DNA from 2 places in the Anaerobacillus sp. 1_MG-2023 genome. Region 1 is predicted to be linked to the other one. Evidence: predicted binding sites of a transcription regulator. Region 1 holds the regulator's gene; the other holds the start of a gene.
What was found. Region 1 encodes LexA, which represses DNA repair genes until DNA is damaged. Its sites were predicted from a motif close to CGAACATATGTTCG; they were not measured.
Positions count from the first base shown of each region.

Region 2: a site for LexA is predicted at 1,301-1,314, ahead of addB (helicase-exonuclease AddAB subunit AddB). Genes of this name have one in related genera too.

Region 1 is NZ_JAUORD010000003.1:224,637-230,349, reverse strand. It holds gene Q4550_RS07495 (YneF family protein) at 1-1, opposite strand, end outside; gene sirA (sporulation inhibitor of replication protein SirA) at 94-537, opposite strand; gene Q4550_RS07485 (HesB/YadR/YfhF family protein) at 698-985, opposite strand; gene Q4550_RS07480 (DUF896 domain-containing protein) at 1,103-1,339, opposite strand; gene Q4550_RS07475 (YneB family resolvase-like protein) at 1,406-2,056, opposite strand; gene yneA (cell division suppressor protein YneA) at 2,060-2,380, opposite strand; gene lexA (transcriptional repressor LexA) at 2,532-3,155, shown strand; gene Q4550_RS07460 (hypothetical protein) at 3,406-4,695, opposite strand; gene Q4550_RS07455 (iron chaperone) at 4,980-5,351, opposite strand; gene Q4550_RS07450 (Type 1 glutamine amidotransferase-like domain-containing protein) at 5,415-5,713, opposite strand, start outside.
Region 2 is NZ_JAUORD010000011.1:513-6,225, forward strand. It holds gene Q4550_RS16725 (manganese catalase family protein) at 1-386, opposite strand, end outside; gene Q4550_RS16730 (spore coat protein CotJB) at 407-670, opposite strand; gene Q4550_RS16735 (spore coat associated protein CotJA) at 674-889, opposite strand; gene Q4550_RS16740 (hypothetical protein) at 1,002-1,196, opposite strand; gene addB (helicase-exonuclease AddAB subunit AddB) at 1,386-4,886, shown strand; gene addA (helicase-exonuclease AddAB subunit AddA) at 4,870-5,713, shown strand, end outside.

The sequences.
Region 1 (5,713 bases):
TTCTAGATTTCCTCCTTATTCTTTCTCTTCCAATAGTGTACTACAACCCTTAATGATTATACAATAACGTCTATTAAAATAGTAGGAGTTTATTCAAACTAGTTTCTGTTGTTTAATTGGGTTAAGCCACCCGTATCGACCGGATTGGAAGTCAATCGCAAAGAACGAAGGAGTTAATTTTCGTATCACTTCAAAAAAGACTGTTTCAGCCTCGTTTGATCCGCTAGCATATATATTTATCTTCTCGCTTCTAACAAATAAAGATGCATCGCTTTTAGATTGTTTAATACACAATCGATGCCCTTCATTTTTAAATTCATACGTGCGAAAGCCACCCAATTCATTGACTAAACAGGTATTTAGTTCTTCTTCTTCCACAGGCTCTGTAATAAAGGCTACCTGTTTTTCTAGAAGCTCTTTCTGATCAGCCTGAATAGCCCGCTTCCTTTCGAGGAAAAGTTGATACAACAGATGCTCCTTACCAGCATATTGTTCTGCAATCTGCTGCTTAACGAAATACATTTCGTAATGCCTCATATAACTCCCCCCTACCCAAGAATCGACTCATATAAAAGAAAGTATAAATGAGTTCTCATAAAATGATTGTCTATACATGGAGGCTAGGCTTCACTAGTTTTGTCGAAATTAAAAAGACCTGTACTATAACATATATGTTATAGTACAGGTCTTTAGAATGCTATGCCATACTCGGCAGGTCACAAAGAACACCGCCGGATCTCTCATCATAATCAAGCTTCATTCGATCAACAAACCATTGATCGTCCGGTCGAACGAAGTACGTAACTCCTCCAATTTCTTGCTTATAATCATCATATGAAGGCTTATCAGACATGACCCCAAGAGAAAAACCTCCGCTGTCTCCACTCCCTGCGTAGCGTACGAATAACCTTAAGCAATCACCGTTACCAAGTTCCATCTCATTTTTGTAAAACTCAGCTGCAGAATCAGTTACAACAAACATCATATCCGCCCTCTCCGTTTTGTATTAGTACATCTTGTTATAGTACAGTATAACGAATATTCGAAAAATTGCAACCATAAAAATAGCCTAATTTTGCTTTTCGCAAAATTAGGCTATTTTCTACTGAAGAAAGCGACGGTTTTTCTTGCTTTCCTTAAGCTTTTCAGGTGTTACATCTGTACCTTCTTCATCTACAACTTTTATAGAATGAAGTTGGTTTTTGAAAGAAGAACGGAAATTTGCTAAATATTCCTTACGTAGCTTTTTCTGTTCTTTTTTCTCATCTTCTGTTAATGATGATTCTTTTGCTTTACGAGATAGCTCGTTAATTCTTTGGAGTTTATCTTCAAAAGGCATGTAAAATAGCTCCTTTACTGAAACTTGTATCTCACATGCTAACGCATGTTTTGAACATAGACAAGTTTAGTGCTTCTCGTTCTGCTCGTCAACATATTCCTGATAACGTCTATGTACCGTTGCTTTCGAAGCGTGATGTCCAAATCCTTTTAGCGTTGCAGCTATCTCATTAAACGTAAGACCACGGTTTCGTAGATTAACAATTTCTTCGATTGGAACTTCCACCCGCTCACGCCCACCTTGATTTTGCTGGCTGAGGTTTCGCTGCGGTCGATAGCCTTCTTTAACCGCCTTGTCCATTCCACGTTTAATTTTCAGATTATGAAGCTTGCGCTGAAATTCTTCAACGATACTAACGATCTCAAGAACCATCGAATCAGATTCCGACAATTGAAGTTCTCCGTTTTGATTCACTGTATAAATCGTCCCTCCATATTTATGGACGGCATGTAGAAGAGCGATCTTTGCATTCCCTCTCCCAAGTCTCGTTTCATCTTGAATGAGCAATGCCTCAACATGCCCCTCTTTCAATAAGTCAAGCACCTCGAGTATGCCATCGCGATCAATGTCATACCCGCTGTGCTTTTCTTCAATCAAGCGCTGTATAATAAAACCTGACTGTGATGCAAATCGTTGTAGTTCTTCTTTTTGCCTGGCAAGAGAAGACTCCTGTGCTTCTTTCTTTGTGCTTACCCGACAATAAATAACGGCGTTCATACTTTATTCTTTACCCCCAAGTGCGGTAGCGTTCGCTTCAACAGGGATGATGAGAGTATCTCCTGCTGTAATTCGGTTTGCATCAATGCTATTCACTTCTTCAACCCAGCTGACGAACTTCCGATCAGACAACTCATGTGCAGTACGGAATTCTTCCGCAATTTCTAAAACAGTATCTCCCTGCTCCAATTGTACCGTTGTGTAACGATCATACTCCTCAGCTGCAGCTGTTCGCAAAGATAAAAACACAATAATTAACACAGCTACAAAAGATATAATGACAAGAAAATCAACTCCAGACAAGCCCCCAGCTTGCTTTCTCATCCCAATCACCCCATATGCGAATATTTGTTCTGTTTTTAGTATATCAGAACCTCTGTTCGTGTCAACTAATTTCTTCGAACTTATGTTTGTATGCGAACAAAAATTCTGGTATACTACTAACAAATAGATAGATTGGAACGAGGTGCCAGATATTATGAAACTATCAAAGCGTCAGCAGGACATTCTGGACTTTATTAAAGTCGAAGTTAAGCAAAAGGGTTATCCACCCTCTGTAAGAGAAATTGGCGAAGCTGTTGGACTCGCTTCAAGCTCCACTGTCCATGGCCACCTGGCAAGACTCGAGAAAAAAGGGTATATCAGACGAGACCCAACAAAACCAAGAGCTATCGAAGTGCTTGGTCTTGATGAAACAATCGATATTCCTCGTCAACACACTGTAAACGTTCCCGTCATTGGTAAAGTAACTGCTGGTCAACCGATCACTGCCATTGAAAATGTAGAAGAATACTTCCCGCTTCCAGAGCAGTTTGCACAGGATGAAGAGCATACTTTTATTCTTGTGATTGAAGGGGATAGTATGATCGAAGCTGGTATTTATAACGGTGATATGGTCATTGTGAAGCAACAACCAACTGCAAATAACGGTGATATTGTTGTCGCGATGACAGATGAAGCTGAAGCAACTGTTAAACGATTCTTTAAAGAAAGCAACTACTTCCGACTTCAACCGGAAAACTCATCGATGGAACCGATCATTCTTGATTCCGTTTCTATTCTCGGTAAAGTAATTGGGGTCTTTCGCTCCATTCACTAGAAGCGCTGCGTGCGCTTCTTTTTTTATGTTATATAAGCTTTCTGGGCTATATCAATACGAGCTTCTTCTCTTCTTTTATTTATTAATCCCTCCGTCTGGGTAAATGATCGCAGTTTGAAGAGCATAGGGGTGTAGCTTTACATTACAACCAACCTCACCGACCTACTTTTAACTCTTACAGGCTATACAAAACCGCCCTTCATTTAAATGAAGAGCGGTTTTGTATACTTCTAACATTATTCTTAAACGGTTACTTTTCAGCAGCCTCTGAAGCCGCTATAACTAATTCAACTGTTTGATCTACTGTCGCCTGACGGAACTTTTGGAACTCATCAGTGATATAAACGGAAGGATCTTCAGGATAGTACTCCTGAGCGGCTACGTGAAGGTGTCCACCCGGAATATCATAAGCTCCTATCCCAATTCGCACACGATTGGATCGGTACTGACTTTCATTCGATAAGTAGCTTCCGCCTCCTCCTTTACGAGCTTTTGATCCTTCAGTCGGACCCCCTTCATGGCATTCATACGGTTTATCACGATATTCTGGTGCGAGCCATTCGCATACTTCATCGCCTCTTTCCACCGGCCATGGTCCAGTATTGGCTGCAATCATTTCCTTGTAAGGAAGCGTTGTTTCAATAAATTCCGGCAGTTTTTCAGGCATCGGCCAATTGCTCACTGTCGGAATAACTTCTGAGCGATCTTCAAGAGTGTTTCCAACCCCTGTGCGCCATCTCCCGGCAAACCCTTCGATGGTCATAGCTTTTGGACCCCCTTGACTGATTGTCATCATGAGATCCACCTGCTCTTTACTATTAACCAGGTAAGGTCCAAATGTATCTTCAACGATTCCTTCATCAAAATCATCCCATCGTACCGGAAAATTCGCTGCTTGAATAAAAGCTGGACCTTCTTCCGTCAAAACGACTTTCCCATCCATCTGAAGCGCTGCAGCGCCAGAAGGGTTTGATCTCCTAAATTCCTGTTCTAAACGGTATGGATCAAATCCGCTTACTAAAACGCGCTTAACTTTCTCCCCTTTTGGAAAATCAATAGAAGTAATTCCCCTTGACGTGTACTCTAGTTTCTTCATCAGTTCTTCTTGCTTTTTCTCCGTTACTGTATATGATGGTTCCCATTGCCTGAGGGCAGCAGTCATATGTAATCGAGTCCAATATAGCGGGCGATCATCATAACGATCTAGTTCCCCTAAATCATTTCCTTCTCCCTGAGCTCGAGCAACAGCCGTATCCCACAGCTTCTCACCATGCTTTTCGATCACTTTCTCTGCTTTTTTTACACTTTTCGCTTTGCACAAATCTTCTTTAAATTCATCTGCAAAAACTGTAAACTCCGCCTTATCCATAATTTGCTGTGGGATAGGGGCGCCGTCTTCCATTCGCTGCTCCTCTGGTGTTAGCGCCGCATCAGTGTTAAAGCAATCACCTTTGGCACTTCCAGTTAACGGTGAGAAACCGAAAGTTAACATCCCTACAAGAAAAAGCGCAATCCCATATTTCCATTCCCTAGATTTCATATTTCTGTTTTCCTCCCCTTCTAGTTGAACTATCTTCTATTGTAGAGATGGGAGGTTGCATTTTTCAAACTATTACAAGTATTCTGATCAAAAATGAATCATTCGAAGTGGATCATGTATGGATAACATACTTATATTATAGAAAACCGTGACGTTTTCTCTGCATCTTTCGACATATAGATAAGCTTAGCTATCATTTAATGAACTTCATTTAGTTTAAATGTAATCTCATATAGCGGCGATCAATCGGTTGATCCGAATAAAAGCCTGTCCCGCCTATTTATTCACTTGCGCCAGAAAGTTGAACAGTCTGCCTTATCATGAATATTGAATTCGATCATTTTTTTAAGTAATGAAAAATCAACTGAACTACCCCACGGAATACGCATTAGTTGTTTAGTGTGGTCATAGCCAGCAAGTTTCATTTCTTCAGAAAAATGAACAATTCCATTCTTTTCAGGGGCAACAGCCAAATGATGTTTTGCTACGCTAAAGGCAATAATAAATGTTCCGTGATCTGTAAACATTGGCTGATTCCAGGCAATTTTCGGCACCAGGTTTGGAAATTCATTTTGTACCCAGGTCAAAACTTGTTCCGTTCGCTCTCGGTGCTGCAGGTTCTCTATCTTTGCTAAATATTCTTCAAATACATCCATTTTTAGTCCTCCTATAAAACAAGCAAATGTAGTGATGTACCATATCTTACTGAGATAGTACCATTACAACTCGCTATTCATCACTACTATATCACCTATCATTTGTAGTTTACCCTCTTCAAAAATAATTCCATCGCCGTCATTCGCTGCATAAACAGTTGTTCCTGTTCTCTTAACATACTCCCAAACTTTACTTTTATAATCTGAACTCCAGCGATTGTAGTGAGGTAAAAACTCGAAACCGACAAGACCCAAAGTTTGGTACAACGCCTCGCTAGTTGTTTCTGTAAACATCTGAAATAGCTTTGTAGATCTACCGAGTTGAACCGCTCCTCCGCTCACCCCAACAAGAATTCCTCCGC
Region 2 (5,713 bases), on a different contig from region 1:
TATAGATCGGCGATTGGGTCTCCTTTGGCAGCGATGTAGCTTGCTGTCCATGGGACGCCAGCGGCATTGGAGTAGTATAGGGCACTGTCATGATTAGCATAGTGGGCGCCGAGTCCAGCTTCTTTCATTTGATCTGCGGTTGCGTCTTTTGTGAGTTTGTAGATCATTGTAGCGATCATTTCGAGATGTGCAAATTCTTCTGTTCCGATATCGGTTAATAAACCGACAACCTTATCGGGTATAGTATACCGTTGATTCAAATAACGGAGGGCTGCTGCTAGTTCACCATCAGCACCGCCATATTGCTCAATCAAAAATTTGGCAAGCATCGGGTTACATGTACTGACTTTGACGGGATATTGTAATTTCTTTTCATATAGCCACATTGATTTTCACCCTTTCCAGACTAGACTTGCCATGGCCACGGTGCGTCGCCCCAATTCCATGGGTAGTTTGAATAGCTGTTGCCGTATTGTTGAAGGGGACCATATTCCTTTTCATAGCGTTTCTTAAGGTGCCTACTTCTTTTGGCATATTCATTGAATTGTTGAATGGCTTCGTAGTCATCCGGGTGTGTATCAAGGTAAAGAGTCAGTTCAACGAGAACGAAATCAGTGGCCTGCAGTTCCTCTAACAGCTCATAATAGGCTTTCGGTAGCTGTTTAGACATGTTTTACTCCCCCCGCTTTGAAGGATAAGGATAGGGATCATAGAAAGCTTTCCAGAGAGTACCTCGAGTGAGAGCTTCACGTGCAGAATATTGCTCTAGTCCTGGGGGCTGAAATCCCATATAAAGATTAGGAGGAGTGGAATAAGATTTCACTCGAATAGGGGGACAGGGATCAAATGGACTGACGTAAGGCTCGTAATACTTTTTGTGGGTATACATCGTTGACCTCCTTCTATACAAATCTCTACTCTTTAGTTGTATGAAATTATGGAAAAAACATGATCTCTAAATATAAGGAGCACCCCCTAAAGTGGGAGTGCTCCTCATCCTTTTACATTTTATTAACGGTATTGTTCCACGTAGCAAGCATATTCTTTAGGTCATGAAGATCTGATTTAAATGGATAGTTCGATGCAACACTTCTTTTTTGACCTTCGTCGAGCTTTTCGTAGCTATGCACAAATTCGGTCATGTCTCTTGTGAGTCTATTTAGCTCCCATTTAAATGTTTCGAATTCTTTTTCCATTGTCAAAACTCCTTTGTAAATAAGTTCTTATATTTGATATACCCTGACGGATCATTCTAAAAACCATCGAGTATGATAATTTACAAATAATGTCGCATTGGATGCGAACGTATTTTCTTGTCTTGCTATCCAATTGAAGAAAAACATGAGATAATAGACTAAGAATTTACGGTGTAGGAGGTAGAATACATGGCGGTACAGTTTGTTATTGGTCGGTCTGGAAGTGGAAAAACAGAGCATTGCTTATCTGAAATGCAGCACGAATTGATCGATCGCCCGCTTGGTGAAGATATGATCTATCTTGTACCAGAGCAAATGACTTTTCAATCAGAATATGAACTAGTACATAATAGAGGATTAAAAGGAATGATTCGTGCTCAGGTTTTTAGTTTTACAAGACTGGCATGGAAAGTTCTTCAAGAAACGGGAGGGATGGCCCGCCCCCATTTAACGAGCGTAGGAACAAGTATGATGTTACGTCATATCATCGAAGAGAATAAACAGAAGCTAAGAATTTATCAGCGTTCTTCTGAAAAAACAGGGTATGTGGAACATTTGAATGACATGGTCACCGAGTTTAAGCGGTATTGTCTTGAACCGGAAGATATAAAACGTTTTGCGGATGATCTTTATGATGAAGATGAGCGAAGCTTACTTCGGGATAAGCTCTACGATCTTCATCTTGTTTATGATGCTTTTCAGAAGGAAATGCTAGGATTTTATCTTGATTCGGAAGACTATTTGGCATTGCTTGCTGAGAAAATCGAAGCGTCAAGCTACCTAGAGAATGCCTCTATCTGGATTGATGGTTTTCATAGTTTTACACCTCAAGAGCTTCTTGTGCTTCAGGCTTTAATAAAAAAAGGCACAAACCTTACATTTACTATCACAATGGATCCCGAGATGAATCCTTCAAGCATTCATGAACTGGATCTCTTTCATGAGCCAGCGAAAACATATCAAACACTTCAAGGACTAGCGCATGAAGAGGGGGCTGCTATTAAGGAGCCGCTAATTTTAGCTGATCAAAAGCGCTATAACAATAGTGAACTTGCGCATTTAGAAGCCAACTATGGTGAACGACCACCAGTTCTTTATAATGGAAGTCTTCAGCATATTCAAGTGCATCATGCGGTGAATATCCGTTCCGAAGTTGAAGCGGCAGCACGTGAAACGCTTAGATTAGTACGCGATGAAGGCTATCGATATAGAGACATTTCAGTCATGGTACGCAACATGGCTTCTTATTATGAACTTGTCGAAACGATCTATGCAGATCACGGTATTCCTATTTTTTCTGACCAGAAAAGAACGATGCTGCATCACCCGCTAATTGAATTAATAAGGTCCAGTCTAGATATTATTCAATATAACTGGCGCTATGAATCTGTATTTCGCTGTGTGAAAACAGAATTGCTTTTTCCAGACGATACAGAAGAAAGTGTCGAAACCATTCGCGAGCGCATGGATGAACTCGAAAATTATGTGATTGCTAAAGGCATTAAGGGCTATCGCTGGAAAACGGACGAGCGCTTTAAAGCGAATATCTACAGACAGCTTGAAGATGATGAAACGATTACCTCAGATGACCTCGAAAAAATGGAAGATCGACTAAACGAAACGAAAGAATGGATTGTTACACCGCTCGAGAAGTTTGAAAGAAAAATGACGAAAGCAAAAACCGTTCGCGAGATGTGTGAAATTCTTTATTATCTTCTAGAGAATAGTCATGCTGCAGAAAAAATAGATCGGTTGAAGGTACAAGCAGAAGAAGCAGGTCAGCTTTCGAAAGCACGGGAGCATGATCAAGTTTGGGATGCTGTTATTGCACTGCTTGATGAAACGGTTGAATTGATTGGTGATCAAAAACTTTCAATAGAGCAATTTACGAAGCTTCTTGAAGCTGGGATGGAAAACATGAAGTTTGCCCTTGTACCTGCTTCACTTGATCAAGTTGTGATCGGTAGCATTGATCGAACGAGATTTACTGATGTGAAGTGTGGTTTTTTGCTAGGTGTCAATGAAGGAGTTTTACCATCAAGAATACAGGAAGATGGGCTTTTGAATGAACAGGATCGAGAAAAGCTAGAAGAACAGGGGATTCAGCTAGCACCCGGATTAAAGCGACGTCTTTTAGACGAAGAGTTTCTAATTTATCATTCTTTGTCAACGCCATCTGATGCCCTGTGGGTAAGTTGTCCTCTTGCGGATGAAGAAGGAAAGGGATTGCAACCATCTATTGTGATGAATCGATTGAAAGAGATGTTTCCTGAGCTTATCATTGGTTTGAAATTTGCTGAACCAGGTGAAGAATCGAAAGAAGAGCTATCGTTTATAACGAACCCGGCGAAGACGATTGGTAGATTAACAGGTCAGCTTCGTCAATGGCATCGCGGGTATCCGATTGATCCGATTTGGTGGGATGCCTATAATTGGTTCGTCACGGCGTCATCACAAGAGAATCGAGTACGATTGATTGAAAGTCTTTTTTATCGGAACAAAGCAGATCGTCTGACTGAAGATACGAGTAGAAAACTGTATGGTTCAAAGATTCAAACAAGTGTTTCTAGAATGGAAAGATATAAATCCTGTGCCTTTTCGCAATTTGCTTCTCATGGTTTACGGTTGAAAGAACGGTCAACATTTAAGCTAGAAGCACCAGATATCGGTCAGTTATTTCACGCGGCGCTTAACATGATGGCTGAAACAATTAAGCAGCGTCATTGGGATTGGGCAAAGCTTTCATCGAATCAATACTATGAACTATCAGGTCAAATCGTAGAGCAACTTGCACCGAAATTGCAAAATGAAATTCTATTAAGTTCCAATCGCTATCACTATATTATGAGAAAACTTTCTCAGGTAGTAGGTCGAGCCTCTTCCGTTCTCGGTCAACAAGCGAAGAAAAGTGGTTTTCAGCCAGCGGGGCTCGAATTAGGATTTGGCCCAAACCAGGAGTTGCCACCAATCGAGTTTACGCTTAAGAATGGGGTGAAAATCCAGCTGATCGGACGAGTGGACCGCGTTGATCAGGCGCTAAATGGAGAGGAACTTCTTCTCAGAATTATTGACTACAAATCAAGTGGAACTTCTCTTGATCTCTCAGAAGTTTACTTTGGCTTAGCGCTTCAGATGTTAACGTACCTGGATGTTGTGATTACAAACGCAAACATCTGGCTCGGTCGTGATGCAACGGCAGCCGGAATGCTTTATTTCCACGTTCATAATCCCATGTTGCAGGCATCAGCGCCAGGACAAGCTGCACTTCAACAGGAACTTTTCAGAAAGTTTAAGATGAAGGGTCTTTTGCTAGCTGACAAAGATGTCGTAAGCTTGATGGATCATGACATTGAGAAGAAAAAATCTGACATTATTCCAGCTGCTCTAAAGAAGGACGGTAGTTTTTATAAAAATTCTTCTGTTTTATCTTCCGATGATTTTCAGGCGCTCAGGTCATTCACACGGCAAACCATCCAAACGATTGGAACTGAAATATCAGACGGACGTATCGATATCGATCCTTACAAGATGAAGGATCGCATCCCATGCACATTCTGTTCCTATCGCTCATTTTGTCAATTTGATCAGGCGATGGAGGATAATGACTATCGACCGATTACTGTACAGGATGATGAAACAATACTGAGACGGATGAGAGAGGAGGCGAACGGAAATGACGATAATGAATAAACCCGAAGGCTCGAAATGGACAGACGAACAATGGGAAGCTATTGCTGCTCGTGATCAAGACGTTCTCGTAGCAGCTGCAGCTGGGTCGGGAAAAACGGCTGTTTTAGTTGAACGAATTATTAGGCGTCTTGCTGATGAGAATGATCCTGCTGAAGTTGATCGAATTCTTGTCGTAACATTTACAAATGCTGCAGCGGCTGAAATGAGACATCGAATCGGGGAGGCTCTTGAAGAAAAGTTAAAGGAAGACCCATCTTCCCTTTATTTAAGAAGACAGCTTTCGATGTTGAATCGCGCTTCTATTTCAACCCTTCATTCTTTTTGTATGGAAGTACTTCGACGCTATTATTACGAAATTGATCTTGACCCTGCCTTTAGAGTAGCAGATCAAACCGAAGCGGCATTGCTTCGTGAGGAAGCAATGGAAGAACTGTTCGAAGAGCATTATAGCCAGAAAGAGAACGAGGCTTTTTATGACCTTGTTGATCGCTACAGTAGTGATCGTAGTGATGTGGATCTTCAGCTTCTTGTAGAAAGACTCTATCATTTCTCTTCTAGTCATCCATGGCCAGAGCAATGGTTGCAAGATAGTGTCGCCGTATATGAAGAAGCGAGTGAAAAAGCGTTTGATGAATTAGTCTGGGTAGAGGAAATAAAAAAAGATGTCGTTCTTCAGCTTGAAGGTATGCGTGAAATGCAGGAGAAGGCCATTTCTCTTTCTAATGCACCAGGCGGTCCAGAGCCATACCTTGAGATGTTAGAAATGGAACGTGAAATGACGGAAAGGCTTCTTACCGCTTCCGCTCAAACGTGGCAGGAGCTCAAAA